Regions from separate parts of the Rhodopseudomonas palustris HaA2 genome, predicted to be linked through region 2. Evidence: predicted binding sites of a transcription regulator. Region 2 holds the regulator's gene; the other holds the start of a gene.
The links. The regulator PhoB, encoded in region 2, activates phosphate uptake and scavenging genes when phosphate is short. The targets are predictions, from matches to a motif close to TGTCATNNANCTGTCAT.
Positions count from the first base shown of each region.

Region 1: a site for PhoB is predicted at 4,272-4,288, ahead of phnF (phosphonate metabolism transcriptional regulator PhnF). Genes of this name have one in related genera too.

Region 1 covers NC_007778.1:4,655,904-4,664,532, forward strand. The annotation lists gene phnC (phosphonate ABC transporter ATP-binding protein) at 1-502, shown strand, start outside; gene phnD (phosphonate ABC transporter substrate-binding protein) at 605-1,513, shown strand; gene phnE (phosphonate ABC transporter, permease protein PhnE) at 1,576-2,457, shown strand; gene phnE (phosphonate ABC transporter, permease protein PhnE) at 2,454-3,320, shown strand; gene phnF (phosphonate metabolism transcriptional regulator PhnF) at 3,494-4,222, opposite strand; gene phnG (phosphonate C-P lyase system protein PhnG) at 4,348-4,806, shown strand; gene phnH (phosphonate C-P lyase system protein PhnH) at 4,809-5,417, shown strand; gene RPB_RS20610 (carbon-phosphorus lyase complex subunit PhnI) at 5,417-6,523, shown strand; gene RPB_RS20615 (alpha-D-ribose 1-methylphosphonate 5-phosphate C-P-lyase PhnJ) at 6,520-7,401, shown strand; gene phnK (phosphonate C-P lyase system protein PhnK) at 7,394-8,194, shown strand; gene phnL (phosphonate C-P lyase system protein PhnL) at 8,203-8,629, shown strand, end outside.
Region 2 covers NC_007778.1:873,275-881,903, forward strand. The annotation lists gene pstB (phosphate ABC transporter ATP-binding protein PstB) at 1-449, shown strand, start outside; gene phoU (phosphate signaling complex protein PhoU) at 475-1,191, shown strand; gene phoB (phosphate regulon transcriptional regulator PhoB) at 1,255-1,956, shown strand; gene RPB_RS03975 (GcrA family cell cycle regulator) at 2,296-2,805, opposite strand; gene RPB_RS03980 (aspartate aminotransferase family protein) at 3,282-4,505, shown strand; gene argF (ornithine carbamoyltransferase) at 4,565-5,491, shown strand; gene RPB_RS03990 (Hsp33 family molecular chaperone) at 5,702-6,757, shown strand; gene RPB_RS24800 (hypothetical protein) at 7,318-8,629, shown strand, end outside.

The DNA.
Region 1 (8,629 bases), 1.5 Mb from region 2:
CGCCTGGCGGTCGCTGGCGCAGGCCTGGCCGGAGAAGGATCGCGCGCTGGCGATGTCGGCGCTGGATCAGTTCGACATGGCGCCTTTCGCGGCGCAGCGCGCCGACCAATTGTCCGGCGGCCAGCAGCAACGGGTCGCGATCGCGCGGGCGCTGGTGCAGCAGCCCGACATCGTGTTGTCCGACGAGCCGATCGCGTCGCTCGACCCGCGCAATACCAAGATCGTGATGGATGCGCTGCTGCGCATCAACAAGCACTTCGGCATCACCGTGATCTGCAATCTGCACTCGCTCGATCTGGCGCGGGTCTACTGCGATCGGCTGATCGGGATGGCGGCGGGTCGCGTGGTGTTCGATGGCGCGCCGGCCGAACTCACCGACCGGGTCGCGCGGGAGCTGTACGATCTCGAAGCCAACGACGTCATGGGTGCAGACCATCACGCGCCGGTCGTTCCCACCTTGCCCGCCCTGCCCGCTTACGCCCAGGCCGTCGCCACCGGATGAACCGGCGGCAAGAGCCGCCCCCGATCGCGCATCACCTCACCCTCGTTCGAAGCATCGTTCGAGGCTTGCCGTTCATGTCCACCCGAAAAGGCCCGTCACACCATGATCAAGTTCAGCACCGTTCTCGCAGGCGCCCTCGCGCTGGCGTTGACCGCCTCGGCCGCTCCGGCCCAGGATTGGAAGTCGAAATATCCGGAACTGGTGTTCGGCAAGGTGCCGGACGAGAACGCCTCTGGCACCACCACCCGCTGGACGCCGCTGACGGAGTATCTGTCGAAGAAGCTCGGCACCAAGGTGACGCTGCGGATCGCCAACGACTATGCCGCCGTGATCGAAGGCCAGCGCTCCGGGAACATCCAGATCGCGATGTACGGTCCGGCATCCTATGCCCGCGCCTATCTGATCGGCGCCAAGGTCGAACCTTTCGCCATCGAAGTGAACAATGACGGCAGCAAAGGGTACTACTCGGTCCTCTACGTGAAGACGGAGTCGCCCTACAAGAACATTCAGGACCTGAAGGGCAAGAACCTTTGCCTGGTCGATCCGAATTCGACCTCGGGCAACAACGTCCCCCGCTTCGAGATGAACAAGCTGTCGATCGATCCGGACAAGTTCTTCGGCAAAGTGATTTACGCCGGCAGCCACGAGAATGCCGTGATCGGCGTCGCGCAGGGCACCTGCGACGCCGCATTCAACTGGTGGAACACCGAAGCCGAATCCAACCTGCTGCGGATGGACCGCAAGGGCATGGCCAAGGCGGCCGACTTCCGCATCATCCTGAAGTCCGACCAGATCGTGAATTCGCCGATGGCCTATCTCACCGACCTGCCGGCGGACCTGAAGGCGGCGATCCGCAAGGCGGTTCTCGATCTGGCGACCGACGATCCGGAAACCTTCAACAAGATCTACGAAGGCAAGGGCAAGCCTTATGACGCGGTCGATCACAAGGCCTATCAGCCGGTCATCGATCTGACGAAATTCGTCGACACCCTGCGCAAGAGCAAATCCTGAGCCGACACGATCGACTGAAACGGGCGGCCTTCAAGGCCGCCCTCTTTTTGCCAGGATAGTGGATGCCAGCGGTTGTTTCGGAACTGCCCGACGCTCAGTTGCGTCACCTCATGGATCACTATGAGGACGCGGTGTCGGCCAAACGCCGCCGCACCGCGATTGGCGCGGCCATCCTGGTCGCTGCGATCGTCGCGGCGGCGTGGATGGGCGAAGTCGACCCGGCGAAGTTCGCGGACAATTTCTGGCGCTTCCCATCCTACTTCATTTCGATCATGCCGACGCTGTCGCTCGGCACGCTGTGGGCCGACCTCGCCGAATGGCTGTGGGGGTTGAAGCGCTGGACCGGGCTGCTGCTCGACACTCTGCTGATCGCCTATGTCGGCACTTTGATCGGCGCCATCGCCGGTTTCGTGCTGTGCTTCCTGGCCTCCGCCAATCTAGTCCGCTCGCGCACCATGGTGTTCGTGACCCGCCGATTTCTGGAGATCTGCCGCACCGTTCCGGAGCTCGTCTTTGCGCTGGTGTTCGTGCTGGCCTTCGGACTCGGGCCGCTGCCGGGCGTGCTGGCGATCGCGATCCACACCACAGGGGCGCTCGGCAAATTGTTCGCCGAAGTCGTCGAAAATATCGACGACGAACCGATCGACGGCGTCGTCGCCTCGGGCGGCAACTGGGTGGAGATGGTGCGCTTTGCGGTGGTGCCGCAGGTGCTGTCGAATTTCGTCAGTTACGCCTTGCTGCGCTTCGAGATCAACGTCCGCGGCGCTGCCGTAATGGGTTTCGTCGGCGCCGGCGGCATCGGGCAGGACCTGATCGAGGCGGTCCGCAAATTCTACTACACCGACGTCAGCGCCATCTTGATGCTGATCATCATCGCAGTGATAACGATCGATTACGGCACAGAGGCGGTCCGTCATCGTCTGATCGGGCGGGAAAGCCGATGACCGACACGCGCAGGGCGCTGAATTTCGACGATCAGGCCGAAATCGTCCGTCGCTTTCCGGATCAGTTCGGGATCGACTGGTGGCGGCGCGGCCGAGTGATCGGCGGTCTCGCCGTAATGGCGGCGCTGTTCGTGTTCGGGCTGATCAGGCTCGAGATTCCGTTCGACCGTCTGATCAGCGGCTCGATCCGGCTGGTCGAATTCACCGGGATGATGCTGCCGCCCGATCCCGGCTCCTGGGCGCAGGCGAAGATCTATCTGAACGCGATGGGCGAAACCATCGCGATCGCCTTCCTCGGCACGCTCGGCGGCGCGGTGCTGGCATTTCCCGTTTCGTTTCTGGCCGCGCGCAACGTCGTCGGCAGCCGCGTGCTGCAACTCGTCACCCGACGCGGGCTCGACACGGTGCGCGGCGTCGACACGCTGATCTGGGCACTGATCTGGGTCGGCGTCGTCGGACTCGGCCCGTTCGCCGGCATTCTCGCGGTGATGTGCAGCGATTTCGGCACCTTCGGCAAATTGTTTTCCGAAGCTTTCGAAACCGCCGACAAGCGATCGATCGAAGGCGTCAAGGCGACCGGTGGATCGCACGTCCACAGCATCCGCTTTGGCCTGCTGCCGCAGGTGATCCCGATCCTCGCCAGCCAGGTGCTGTACTATTTCGAATCCAACACGCGCTCGGCCACCATCATCGGCATCGTCGGCGCCGGCGGCATCGGCTTGCAGCTCGCCGAGCAGATCCGCGTCCTGGAGTGGCAGAAAGTGTCGTTCCTGATCATGCTGATCATGATCGCGGTGGCGGCGATCGACTGGCTGTCCGGCAAGCTGCGCTTCGCGATCATCGGCCGCCGCGCGGTCGTGTGACGGCAATTGCCATTCCTCCTTTTTCTTCCGCCATTTCGGACGTCATCCTCCGCGAATGCGGAGGATTCAGTATTCCGCGGCATCGCAAATGATGCGCCGACTCTCTGGAATACTGGGTCGCCCGCTTTCGCGGGCGATGACGATTGTGGGCGGTGCGAAGCGACGGAACGGAGCTACTCCGTCTCGACCACGAACTGGACCCGTTCCGCGGCGAAGCGGGAGCGGATCGCCAGCAGCGGGTGCCCCTCGCCGTCGACGTCCAGCGCCTCGACGATCAGCACCGGGCGGCCGATGCCGAGATCCAGCCGCGCCGCATCGCCGGCGTCGGCAATCGCCGCGGTGATTCGGGTCGAGGCGCGGCGATAGTCGCAGACACCGTACTGCGCCAGCACCTTGGTCATCGAGCCGAAGCGGCGATACAAGGTTTCGGCCTCCGGGAAGCGCTCGGCCGAGCACCAGGTGGTTCCGACGCAGATCGGCGCGCGGTCGGCGAGCCGCAGCCCCTCGATGCGGATGAGCGGCGCGCCCGCCGCAAGGTCGAGCTGCCGCGCCAGATCCTTGGTCGCCGCTTCACGGCTCGCCGCCAGCAATCGACCGCGCGGCTCGTGGCCGCCGGCGCCGACGATTTCGGAGAACCGCGTCCGCGAGCGCAGCGGATAGGCGATCCGCGAGGTCTCGACATAGGTGCCGCTGCCGCGTTCGGCGCGGACCAGCCCGCGTTCGGCGAGCGCCGCCAGCGCGCGACGGACGGTGTGGCGATTGACGCGATGCGCCTGCGCGATCTCGACCTCGCCGGGCAGCTTCTCGCCTGCCGCGTAGTGGCCGTCAGCGATCCCGCGCTCGATCGAATCGGCCACCTTGCGCCACAGCGCGACGCCCGAATCCGGTTCTAGAGTCGTCATCCATCCACATCCGTTCGATCGTCGTCGCGGCCGCGCGATTTCGTCGCGCCGTCATCAAAAAGTCATGGCGCGGCTTTATCAAGTTGTCTATTATCACAGACAACTTGATGCGGGCTAGAGTCAAGATGACGACATCCTTCGAATCCGGTCCCCAGACCCGGCAGGCGGCGATGGCCGTGCTGGTTCATGCCGGGGCGGAGCAGATTGCGGCGCGGCTGTCGGGGTTGGAACTGCCTGCGAACGAGACGCTGCGCGAGCCGGAGAACGGCCTGGTGATGGTGCGCGGCAGGATCGGCGGCGACGGCGCGGCGTTCAATCTCGGCGAGGCCACGGTGACGCGGGCGGCGGTGCGGCTCGACAGCGGCGAATGCGGCTTCGGCTATACGCTCGGGCGAGACCGCGACAAGGCGCGGCTGATCGCGCTGTGCGACGCGCTGATCCAGCGCCACGATTACGCCGAGGCGATCGAAGCCAGGGTGCTGGCGCCGCTGCGAGCCGAGCAGGCCACGGCGCAGCAGCGCAAGGCCGAACACACCGCTGCGACCAAGGTCGACTTTTATACTCTGGTGCGAGGCGAGGGTTGACGATGATCGGGACGGTCGAATTGTCCGCCGGCTTCGCCGACAAGGTCACCTCGGCGCAGGCGACGTTCCGCGCGGTGATGCAGGCGATGGCGCGGCCGGGCGCGCTGCAGCGGCTCGATGCCGAGCTGCACCATGTTCCGGCGCCGCTGATGCCGGCGACCGCGGCGATCGCGCTGACGCTGTTCGATCACGATACGCCGCTGTGGCTCGACGCAGCGACGAAAACATCTGTCGTGACGCAATGGCTGAGATTTCACACCTCCGCGCCGGTCGTCGAAGCGCCCGAAGCCGCTGCATTCGCACTGATCGCCGAGCCTCATCGGATGCCGACACTCGAATGCTTCGCGCTCGGCAGCGACGACTATCCGGATCGCTCCACCACGCTGATCCTGCAGCTCGAGAGTCTGGACGAAGGCCCCGGGTTCGAGCTGAGCGGACCCGGCATCCGCGGGGCGGCGGCCCTGCGCGCGCCGCTGCCGGACAGCCTCGTGTCACAGCACGAAGCCGACCACGTCCTGTTTCCGCGCGGCATCGATCTGATCCTGGTCTCGGGCCCTGCGATGATCGCGATCCCGCGCACCACGCGGCTCGTCGCCAAGGGAGGCAACTGATGTATGTCGCCGTCAAGGGTGGCGAGCGCGCCATCGACAACGCCCACCGGCTGCTGGCGCACGAGCGCCGCGGCGACCGCGCCGTGCCTGAACTGACACTGGCGCAGATTTCCGAACAGCTCGCGCTCGGCGTCGACCGGGTGATGGTCGAGGGCTCGCTGTATGACCGCGAGTTGGCGGCACTCGCCATCAAGCAGGCCCGCGGCGATCTGATCGAGGCGATCTTCCTGCTGCGCGCATTCCGCGCCACGCTGCCCCGGTTCGGCGCCACCGAACCGCTCGACACCGGCGCGATGGCGGTGCGGCGGCGGGTGTCCTCGACCTTCAAGGATATTCCCGGCGGGCAGATTCTCGGACCGACCTTCGACTACACCCATCGGCTGCTCGATCCGCAACTCGCCGCAGGCGGCGAGCCGGATCAGCCGGTCAATGCGGAGGTGTCGAACGAAGCGATGCCGCGCGTCACCGATATCCTCGGCCGCGACGGACTGATCGAGCCGTCGCCCGCGCCGGCCCCCGATGCGCCGGTCGGCGACCTCACCCGCGAGCCGCTGAACTTTCCGGCGGATCGCGATCTGCGGCTGCAAAATCTGGCGCGCGGCGACGAGGGCTTCCTGCTCGCGCTCGGCTACTCGACGCAGCGTGGCTATGGCCGCTCGCATCCGTTCGCCGGCGAAATCCGCTTCGGCGAAGTCGAACTGGAGTTCGTCGCCGAGGACGTCGGCTTCGCGGTGCCGCTCGGCAGCATCGCGCTGACAGAATGCCAGATGGTCAATCAGTTCAAGGGTTCGGCCACAGAGCCGCCCTGCTTCACCCGCGGCTACGGCCTCGCCTTCGGGCAGAGCGAGCGCAAGACCATGGCGATGGCGCTGGTCGATCGTGCGCTCCGCGCCAAGGAACTCGGCGAGGAGGCGCTGGCGCCGGCGCAGGACGAGGAATTCGTGCTGTCGCATTCCGACAATGTGCAGGCGACCGGCTTCGTCGAACATCTGAAGCTGCCGCATTATGTCGACTTCCAGTCCGAGCTCGGACTGATCCGCCGGCTGCGGCAGGATTTTGCCGATGCCGCCGAGCAAGCGGATGCGTTGCGGGAGGCCGCGGAATGAACGCGCCACAATACAACTTCGCCTATCTCGACGAGCAGACCAAGCGGATGATCCGCCGCGCGATCCTGAAGGCGATCGCGATCCCCGGCTATCAGGTGCCGTTCGCCAGCCGCGAGATGCCGATGCCGTATGGCTGGGGCACTGGCGGCGTGCAGGTCACCGCAGCGATCCTCGGCCCGGACGACGTGCTGAAGGTGATCGATCAGGGCAGCGACGACACCACCAATGCGATCTCGATCCGGAAATTCTTCGCCAAGACCGCCGGCGTTGCGACCACCACCAGCACGACGGATGCCAGCGTGATCCAGACACGGCACCGGATTCCGGAAGCGCCGCTGCACGAGGGCCAGGTGCTGGTGTATCAGGTGCCGATCCCGGAGCCGCTGCGCTTTCTCGAGCCGCGCGAGACCGAGACGCGGCGGATGCACGCGCTCGCCGAATACGGGCTGATGCACGTCAAGCTGTACGAGGACATCGCCAAATTCGGCCACATCGCGACGTCCTACGCCTATCCGGTGAAGGTCAATTCGCGCTACGTGATGGACCCGTCGCCGACGCCGAAATTCGACAATCCGAAGATGGACGATTGCCCGGCGCTGCAATTGTTCGGCGCCGGCCGCGAAAAGCGGATCTATGCGATCCCGCCCTATACGCACGTGGTGTCGCTGGACTTCCAGGACCATCCGTTCACGCGCTATCGCCAGGACGCGCCCTGCGCGCTGTGCGGATCGGAGGAGTCGTATCTAGACGAGATCGTCACCGACGATCGCGGCGGACGGATGTTCGTCTGCTCCGACACCGATTATTGCGAAACACGTCAGGTGCAAGGCCATCGCGGCAGCGAAAGCGCGCCGCATCAGGAGCGCGCAGATGCCTGATCGCACCTCATCCTCTCGGTTCAATGAACCGCTGCTGATCGCCGAAGGCCTGGCCAAATCCTACGGCCGACTGCAGGCGTGCCGCGATGTCTCGTTCACGCTGTATCCGGGCGAAGTGCTGGCGATCGTCGGCGAGAGCGGCTCCGGAAAGTCGACGCTGCTGCAGATGCTGTCGGCGCAACTGCCGCCGAGCGCCGGCCGGGTCTCGTACCGGATGCGCGACGGCGTGCTGCGTGATCTCGCGGCGCTCGGCGAAGCGGAGCGGCGGTTCCTGTTCCGCACCGATTGGGGCTATGTGCACCAGGATCCGGCGCAGGGCCTTCGCATGGCGGTGTCGGCCGGCGCCAATGTCGGCGAGCGGCTGATGGCGGTCGGCTGGAATCACTACGGCCGGATCCGCGACACCGCATCGTCCTGGCTGTCGCGCGTCGAGATCGGCCTGGACCGCATCGACGACGCGCCGCGGACTTACTCGGGCGGGATGCGGCAGCGGCTGCAGATCGCGCGCAATCTGGTGACCGAGCCGCGGCTGATGTTCATGGACGAGCCGACCGGCGGCCTCGACGTCTCGGTGCAGGCGCGGCTGCTCGATCTGTTGCGCGGCCTCGTCACCGACCTCGGGCTTGCGGCCATCGTCGTCACGCATGATCTCGCGGTCGCGCGCCTGTTGTCACATCGGGTGATGGTGATGCAGGGTGGCCGCGTGATCGAAACCGGCCTCACCGACCAGGTGCTCGACGACCCGCACGAGCCCTACACCCAGCTTCTCGTCGCCTCGATCCTGCCGCCATGAGCCCGCCGATGTCCGCGATGATCCAACTCACCAACGCCGAGAAGACCTTCGTCATGCACCTGCAGGGCGGCGTGCGGCTGCCCGTGGTGCGCGGCGTCTCGTTCCACGTCGACGCCGGCGAATGCGTCGTCCTGGCCGGGCCGTCCGGCGCCGGCAAATCGTCGATCCTGAAGATGATCTTCGGCAATTATCGCTGCGACGCCGGTCGCATCGCCATCCTGCATCGCGGCGCGACGATCGACCTCGCTACCGCCGAGCCGCGGCAGGTGCTGGAGTTGCGCCGCGACACGATCGGCTATGTCAGCCAGTTTTTACGGGCGGTGCCGCGTGTTGCAGCAATCGACGTGGTCGCCGAGCCGCTGGTCGCAGGCAGCGTCGGCAAGGACGAGGCACGCGGGCGCGCCGGCGAATTGTTGAAGCGGCTCAACATCGCCG
Region 2 (8,629 bases):
AGAACATCGCCTTCGGCATCCGGCTTTACGAGAAGATCTCGAAGTCGGAGATGGACGGCCGGGTCGAGAAGGCGCTGCGCGGCGGCGCGCTGTGGAACGAGGTCAAGGACAAGCTCAGCGCCTCGGGGCTCAGCCTCTCGGGCGGCCAGCAGCAGCGTCTGTGCATCGCCCGCACCATCGCGGTGCGGCCGGAAGTCATCCTGTTCGACGAGCCGTGCTCGGCGCTCGATCCGATCTCGACCGCGAAGATCGAGGAGTTGATCGACGAGTTGAAGGAAGAGTACACGATCGCCATCGTCACCCACAACATGCAGCAGGCGGCGCGCGTCTCGGAATCGACCGCCTTCATGTATCTCGGCGAACTGATCGAATTCGGTCCGACCGACAAGATCTTCACCTCGCCGAACGACCGGCGCACCCAGGACTACATCACCGGCCGGTTCGGCTGACGCGCCAGGCGCGAGGAGAATGAATATGGGCTTCGAGCACACCACCAAGGCGTTCGACGGCGACCTGCAGGAGCTGACCCGGATGGTCGCCGAGATGGGCGGCCTGGCCGAGCGCCAGATCGTCGATTCGGTCGACGCGCTGGTCCGGCGCGACGTCGCACTCGGCGCCCGCGTCGTCGCGGCCGATTCCGAGATCGACCAGATGCAGCGCGTCATCGAGGAGCGCGCCGTGCTGACGATCGCGCGGCGGCAGCCGATGGCGGTCGACCTGCGCGAGATCGTCGGCGCGATGCGCGTCGCCACTGATCTCGAGCGGATCGGCGACCTGTCGAAGAACATCGCCAAGCGGGTCAACGCGATCGACAGCGACTTCCACCCGCTGAAGCTGATCCGCGGCCTCGAGCACATGACCGACCTGGTGCAGTCGCAGGTCAAGTCGGTGCTGGACGCCTACACCGCGCACGACCTGCCGGCCGCGATGGTGGTGTGGAACGGCGACGAGGAAGTCGACGCGATCTGCACCTCGCTGTTCCGCGAGCTCTTGACCTACATGATGGAAGATCCGCGCAACATCTCGTTCTGCATCCACCTGATGTTCTGCGCCAAGAACATCGAGCGGATCGGCGATCACGCCACCAACATCGCCGAGACGGTGTTCTACATGGTCGAGGGCGAGCAGCTTCTCGAAAAGCGCCCGAAGGGCGACATGACGACTTTCGCCAACGCGACGCCGGGCAACTGACGCGCAGGACGGCGGGATGCGGAGCGCATCCCGGATACGCTCGACTGAAGACGAGGACGACACATGGGTGCGCGCATTCTGGTGGTTGAAGACGAGGAAGCGCTGACCACGCTGCTGCGATACAATCTCGAATCCGACGGCTACGACGTCGAAACCGTCGCCCGCGGCGACGATGCCGACACACGGATGAAGGAGCGGCTGCCGGATCTGGTGGTGCTGGACTGGATGCTGCCGGGTCTCTCCGGCATCGAACTGTGCCGCCGGCTGCGGGCGCGGACCGACACCAAGCAGTTGCCGATCATCATGTTGACCGCGCGCGGCGAGGAGAGCGAACGCGTCCGCGGCCTCGCCACCGGCGCCGACGACTACATCGTCAAGCCGTTCTCGGTGCCGGAACTGCTGGCGCGGGTGAAGGGTCTGCTGCGTCGCGCCGCACCCGAGCGGCTCGCCACCGTGCTGACCTATGGCGATCTCGAACTCGACCGCGACAAGCGCCGCGTCGCGCGCAGCGGCCGGCCGATCGATCTCGGCCCGACCGAATATCGCCTGCTCGAATTCTTCCTGGAGCATCCCGGCCGGGTGTTCAGCCGCGAGCAACTGCTCGACGGCGTCTGGGGCCGCGACATCTACATCGACGAGCGCACCGTCGACGTCCACATCGGCCGTCTGCGCAAGCTGCTCAATCCGGGCCGCGAGCAGGACCCGATCCGCACCGTGCGCGGCGCCGGCTACGCGCTCGACGATCGCTTCGCCAAGGTGGAGTAAGCGCGAAGCGCTTCAACAGGAGCAAGTCGGTAGCCCGCATGAGCGCATCGCCATGCGGGGTTCGAGCGGTGCCTCCCGCATATCGCTGCGCTCATGCGGGCTACGGGTTTTGACGCCCACGGCATCCGATTCACACCCCAGCCGTCATCCTCCGCGAAAGCGGAGGATCCAGTATTCCCGAGTGTTGGTGAGAATGAACGGGCGCTCCGGGTGACTGGATCGCCCGGTCGAGCCGGGCGAGGACCGTCGGGAGCGCGTGCCGGGCAGAAACGCTCGCAGCGCGTTCCGGGCCAGAACGGGTGCCGCGCGGTGGCGGCATTGCCCCGCGCAGAGGCGTGATTACCGCGTCGTCTTCGGCGCCTGCCGCCGGCGGTCACCGACCGGCTGATAGGCGATGCGCGAGTGATGCGCGCAATACGGCAGGCCGGGCAGCGATTTGCCGCCGCAGAAGAAGAACTCGGGGCTCGACGGATCGCCGACCGGCCAGTGGCAGGTGGCTTCGTTGAGTTCGAGCAGCGACAGCCGCTGGTTCATCGGTACGACGTTGTCGATCGCGATCGGATCGGGCTCGGCCTCGACCTCGAACACATGCGCCAGCGCGGTATTGCCGCGCGCCACCGGCCGCGTCACCCGCATCATGTGCTGGGCGGGGCGCGCCTTGCGCTGGCGCGGCGCCGCCGAGGACGGGCTCTTGGCCCGGCCCGACAGGCCGAGCCGATGGACCTTGCCGATCACGGCGTTGCGCGTCACGTTGCCGAGCTCCGCGGCAATTTGACTCGCCGACAGCCCGCCTTCCCATAGCTTCTTCAACTGCTCGACGCGCTCGTCGGTCCAAGTCAATGTTGTCATCGTCTTAAATCCCTTCCTGCCGCGCGGTACTGGTCCAGCGCCGAACCGCGGCTGCGAGGTCGTCAATTGTCGTGCCGTCAGAATCCCTTAACCCTCGCCGGACGGCCGGTGCCGTCCGGGCGTTGCGCCCCGACCGAGAACTCGTAAAGGATTACAAACCGCGCACGACATGTCGTGCCTGACGAGGAAAACGCTACAATATGGCGTGACTCACGCGCAAGAGTCAGACCTGGTGCGTCCACACCTTCTCTCGCAAGTGAGTCTTGTCCGTCACAGCGGCGACCTGCGGAGAAGTCCGGGGGAACCCCAGCGGAAGCCCGGTTGACAGGCACTTCAGCACACCTAGAATGACTACACGTGCCGCCTGGAAAGGCGGCACGTTTCGTTTCCGGGGTACTTTCGTTTCCGGGGCACGTTGGACCGCGACCGCGCTGACGCGGCCGGGCCGGCGGCCCGTTTTTCCGATCGGATCGGCCATGTCGAGTGCTAAGTCGAGTGCAGCTACTACGTCCCATCTCCTGCCGGTGTTCGCGAGGGCGGATGTCGCCTTCGAGCGCGGCGAGGGTGCCTGGCTGATCTCGACCACCGGCGAGCGCTACCTCGATTTCACCAGCGGCGTCGCGGTCAATTCGCTCGGCCATTGCCATCCGCATCTGGTCGAAGCGTTGCAGCAGCAGGCGACCAAACTGTGGCACATGTCGAACCTGTTCAAGAGTCCGGACGGCGAGCGCCTCGCCGCGCGGCTGTGCGAGCAGAGCTTCGCCGATTTCGTGTTCTTCGCCAATTCCGGCGCGGAGGCGATGGAGTGCGCGCTGAAGATGACGCGGCACCACCATTTCTCCAAAGGCAATCCGGAGCGCACCCGGATCATCACCTTCGCGGGCGCGTTCCACGGCCGCACGCTCGGCACGCTCGCCGCCACCGGCTCGGCGAAGTATCTCGAAGGCTATGGCGAGCCGCTCGACGGCTTCGACCAAGTGCCGCTCGGCGATCTCGACGCGGTGAAGAAGGCGATCGGCCCGACCACCGCCGGCATCCTGATCGAGCCGCTGCAGGGCGAGGGCGGGGTCCGTTCGCCGGAGCCGGCGTTCTTCCGCGCGCTGCGCGATCTGTGCGACAGCAATGGCCTGCTGCTGATTTTCGACGAGGTACAGACCGGCATGGGCCGCACCGGCGAGCTGTTCGCTTACCAGCGGATCGGCGTGGCGCCCGATATCATGTCGCTGGCCAAGGCGCTCGGCGGCGGTTTCCCGATCGGCGCCTGCCTCGCCACCGCGGATGCCGCCGAGGGCATGGCGCCGGGTTCGCACGGCTCGACCTTCGGCGGCAATCCGCTCGCCGTCGCCGCCGCCAATGCGGTGCTCGACGTGATGCTGGAGCCCGGCTTCCTCGATCACGTCCGGCGGATGTCGCTGCTGTTGAAGCAGAAGCTCGCCGGCATCGTCGATCGCTATCCGCAGGTGCTGAGCGAGATCCGCGGCGAAGGGCTGCTGATCGGCCTCAAGGCGGTGGTGCCGTCGACCGATCTGGTCGCCGCCCTGCGCGACCAGAATTTGCTCACGGTCGGCGCCGGCGACAACGTCGTGCGGCTGCTGCCGCCGCTGATCGTCGACGAGGTGGAGATCGACGAGGCGGTGACGCGGCTCGAGCGCGCCTGCGGCGTGTTGTCCGGCCAGGCCGCGCAGCGGGAGGCGGTGTGATGAGCAGCGCTACCAATCGTGCGGTGAGTAGTTCCAAGAGTACGATCGAGAGTCCAGCGATGACCAGCGCCCCGAGGCATTTCCTCGATCTCACCGAGGTCCCGACCTCGGAGCTGCGCAATATGCTCGCCGCCGGCGTGGCGATGAAGGCGAAGCGCAAGGCCAATGCGGATGCCGACAAGCCGCTCGCCGGCAAGACGCTGGCGATGATCTTCGAGAAGCCCTCGACGCGCACCCGCGTCTCGTTCGACGTCGGCATGCGCCAGCTCGGCGGCGAGTCGATCATGCTGACCGGCGCCGAGATGCAGCTCGGCCGCGGCGAGACCATCGCCGACACCGCGCGGGTGCTGTCGCGCTTCGTCGACATCATCATGATCCGCATCCTCAATCACGACTCGCTGCTGGAGCTCGCCGCCAACGCTACCGTGCCGGTGATCAACGGGCTCACCCGCAAGTCGCATCCGTGCCAGGTGATGGCCGACGTGATGACGTTCGAGGAGCATCGCGGCCCGATCAAGGGCGCGACCGTGGCCTGGACCGGCGACGACAACAACGTGCTGGCGTCGTGGGCGCATGCCGCACAGCGGTTCGATTTCAGGCTCAACATCGCGACCCCGCCGCAGCTCGCGCCCAACAAGGCGATGCGCGACTGGATCAAGACCAGTGGTGCTGCGATCACGCTCGGCAGCGACGCCGAGGCGGCGGTCCGCGGCGCCGATTGCGTCGTCACCGACACCTGGGTGTCGATGGGCGACAAGGACGGCGAGCACCGCCACAATCTGCTGAAGCCGTTTCAGGTCAACGCCAAGCTGATGTCGCTCGCCCACAAGGACGCGATCTTCATGCACTGCCTGCCGGCGCATCGCGGCGAGGAGGTCACCGACGAGGTGATCGACGGCCCGCAATCGGTGGTGTTCGACGAAGCCGAAAACCGCCTGCACGCGCAGAAGGGCATCCTGGCCTGGTGCCTCGGCGCGGTGGCGTAGCGGTCATCGCGACACATTCGGCGTCATCCTGAGGTGCCCGCGCGAAGCGCGGGCCTCGAAGGATGCTGAGACAGGGTGGTGGCGACGCCGCCGCCCTTCGAGGCTCGCCGAAGTCGGCGAGCACCTCAGGGTGACGGCACTCCTCTTCCGGAACTGCATCCCTCGCATGAGGCCCTTCCGATTTCGTCCTCCGCCCCCAGATAGAGCGCCATGACCTCGCAATCGCAAAATCCCAAGACCTCCGAAGCGCCCCCGGTGCGCGCGCCCTCCGCAGTTCCGATCGACGACGCGGTGCTGCCTTTCGAAGTCGGCCCGCTCGATCTGCGCGGCCGGCTGACGCGGCTCGGCCCGGCGCTCGACGAGCTGCTGGAAAAGCACGCTTATCCCACGCCGGTCGCCAAACTGCTCGGCGAGGCGATCGTGCTGGCGACGCTGCTCGGCTCGGCGCTGAAATTCGACGGCCGCTTCATCCTGCAGACCCAGACCGACGGCCCGGTGTCGTTCCTGATCGTCGATTTCCAGGCGCCCGACCGGCTCCGCGCCTATGCGCGGTTCGACGCCGGCAAGCTCGTGCCCGGGCTGGATTCCGGTGCGCTGCTCGGCAAGGGGCATCTGGCGATGACGATCGACCAGGGCGCCGACATGCGCCGCTATCAGGGCCTGGTCGCGCTCGACGGCGGCGGGCTGGAAGAGGCCGCGCACGAATACTTCATGCGCTCCGAGCAGATCCCCACCAAGGTCCGGCTCGCGGTCGGCGAGGAGTGGCGCGGCGGCGAGGGCGGCCGGCACCACTGGCGCGCCGGCGGCATGCTGCTGCAATTCCTGCCGAAGGCGCCGGAGCGCGCGCGGCCGGCCGATCTGCATCCCGGCGACGCGCCGGACGGCGCCGAGGTCCACGCCGTCACCGAGGACGACGCCTGGGTCGAAGGCCAGTCGCTGATCGCCACCGTCGAGGACATCGAACTGATCGACCCGGATCTGTCCGGCGAGCGGCTGCTGTACCGGCTGTTCCACGAACGCGGCGTCCGCGTATTCTCGTCGCTGCCGTTGCGCGCGCAATGCTCCTGCTCGCGCACCGCCGTCTCCGGCATGCTGTCCCGCTTCTCGGCCCAGGACCGCGCCGACATGGTCAAGGACGGCAAGGTCGTGGTGACCTGTGAGTTCTGCAGCTCGGTCTACGAGTTCACGCCGGACGAGGCGGGGGTGGAAACGGGCGCCGGCGTCGCGGACGCAGAAACGACGAACGGCGCGGCGACGAACGAGTAGTTCACCCGTCGTCGAGAAATAACCCGTGTCCCGGACGCGATGCAGCACGCAGTGCTGCTTCGCAGATCCGGGACCCCGGTTTCTCTGTCCAACACGACATAGTTCGAAGCTGTCGGATGCATCCGAACCGGGGCCCCGGATCAGCAGCGCACCACGCCGCAAGCGCGGCGCGCTGCGCAGCGTCCGGGGCACGAAGTCTGCGCCCCTCAATACAGTCAGTTGTCGTTCGTCGGAGTCCGTAGGGTGGGCAAAGGCGCGCAAGCGCCGTGCCCACGCGTCGCCGGTGATGCTGTCGGGATGTCCGCATGGGCTTCGCTGCGCTCAGCGCCACCCTGCGGGCGACAGCGCGCACTCTGCGTTGGTCATTCCGGGGCGCGCGCAGCGCGAACCCGGAATCTCGAATCCCTGGAGCCTGTGATCGGCACGGCCGGCCGGAGATCGCAGTCGGCATCGCGATCGGACGTGTATCCCCATTCTCACCGCCTCTCCGCCCAAAGCCGCCTTGTCCTGCAACCTGAGCGTTAGCTACAGTTGCGGGACGCGTGATTGCGGGGCGGGCGATGGCGGATTCGAGTGAGGTCGGGGGAAGGGCAGTCAGTGGGCCGCCGGACCCAAACGACTTCGAAGCATTCACAAGCTGGCTGGTGCAGCAGCCGCGCACGTGGTCGGTTGTACTCGCCGCTCGGGCGGCGCTGCGCGTGCTTCCGCTTTCGCGAGTTCAGGACAGGCTTTCGGTCATCGTGCTGCCCGCGTTTCGTGCTACCGCGATTGCGCGGTTTGCCGCCAAATATCCAAACCGCGCAATCGGACAAGCCGCCGCCGACGCCCGCGCCTCCGCCTACGCCGCCACCGCCGCCACCGTCGACGCCGCCGACGCCGCCTACGGCTACGCCGCCGTCTCCGCCGTCTCCGCCGCCACCGCCGCCTCCGCCGACGCCGCCTACGCCGCCACCGTCGCCTACGCCGACGCCGCCTCCGCCACCGCTTACGCCTCCGCCTCCGCCTCCGCTACCGCTTACGCCGTCATCCAGGGCGATGCGCAGCGACTTCACGACGGGGCAATGACCCCAGAGCAACTGGCGTCTGCGTCCTTATGGATCGGTCTGCCTCCGCCAAGTATTGGAGGCGCTTGGCAGGGTCTGGCTGCGGAGCTCCGCGCGCTCGGTCCTCACTGGTCGGTCTGGATACACTGGTACGAGGATGTCCTCGCTGGATCGCCGCATGCTGGAACCAGCGAGGCCGAAGAAGCCGCTTTCACCGACCTCCCCGGCGAGCTGCCATGGGATGCCGGTGCGGAGGCGGTGAACACCGAGATCGCGCGGCGGTTGCGAGCTATCCGCGATGGAAAAACCCCATTGGGGAAGGATCCCGTTCAACCGCCCGATCCTGAGCCTCTTGAAACAATCCCGAGCCCGATCGCAATTGATCGCCGGGCGGATGGCCGCATCGGCGCCGATGCAGGCTTGTTTGCGCTGCCGACCCTGCCTCCGTCATCTGAGCCTTGCGACCATGCGAGGCTGTTGGAGGCTTGCCGCGCGCGAGCGGAGCAACTGCGAATTCAAGCTGTGGCCCCGACCTTTCAAGGCCGATCTGAATACGCCGAATTGCTCGCTGAATATCTCCAGTGGCTGCCGTCCGAAGCCGGCTCAGGAAACATCCTGCTCGCCGATGGCGAAGCGAGAGTCCTGAACAAGATGTTCGTGGCGGAACAGGATGTTCTGCCGACGGCCTTCGCAAGTCGTCTATCGACCTTCTTGGAAGACCATCTCGGCCTTCGTCCCTATTACCCGGAGCTCGAACGACACTACCACTCGATCAGGACAGGGCGCGTTGCGACGCCGCTTCCGCGCGACGCCGTGGAAAGTATCCGAC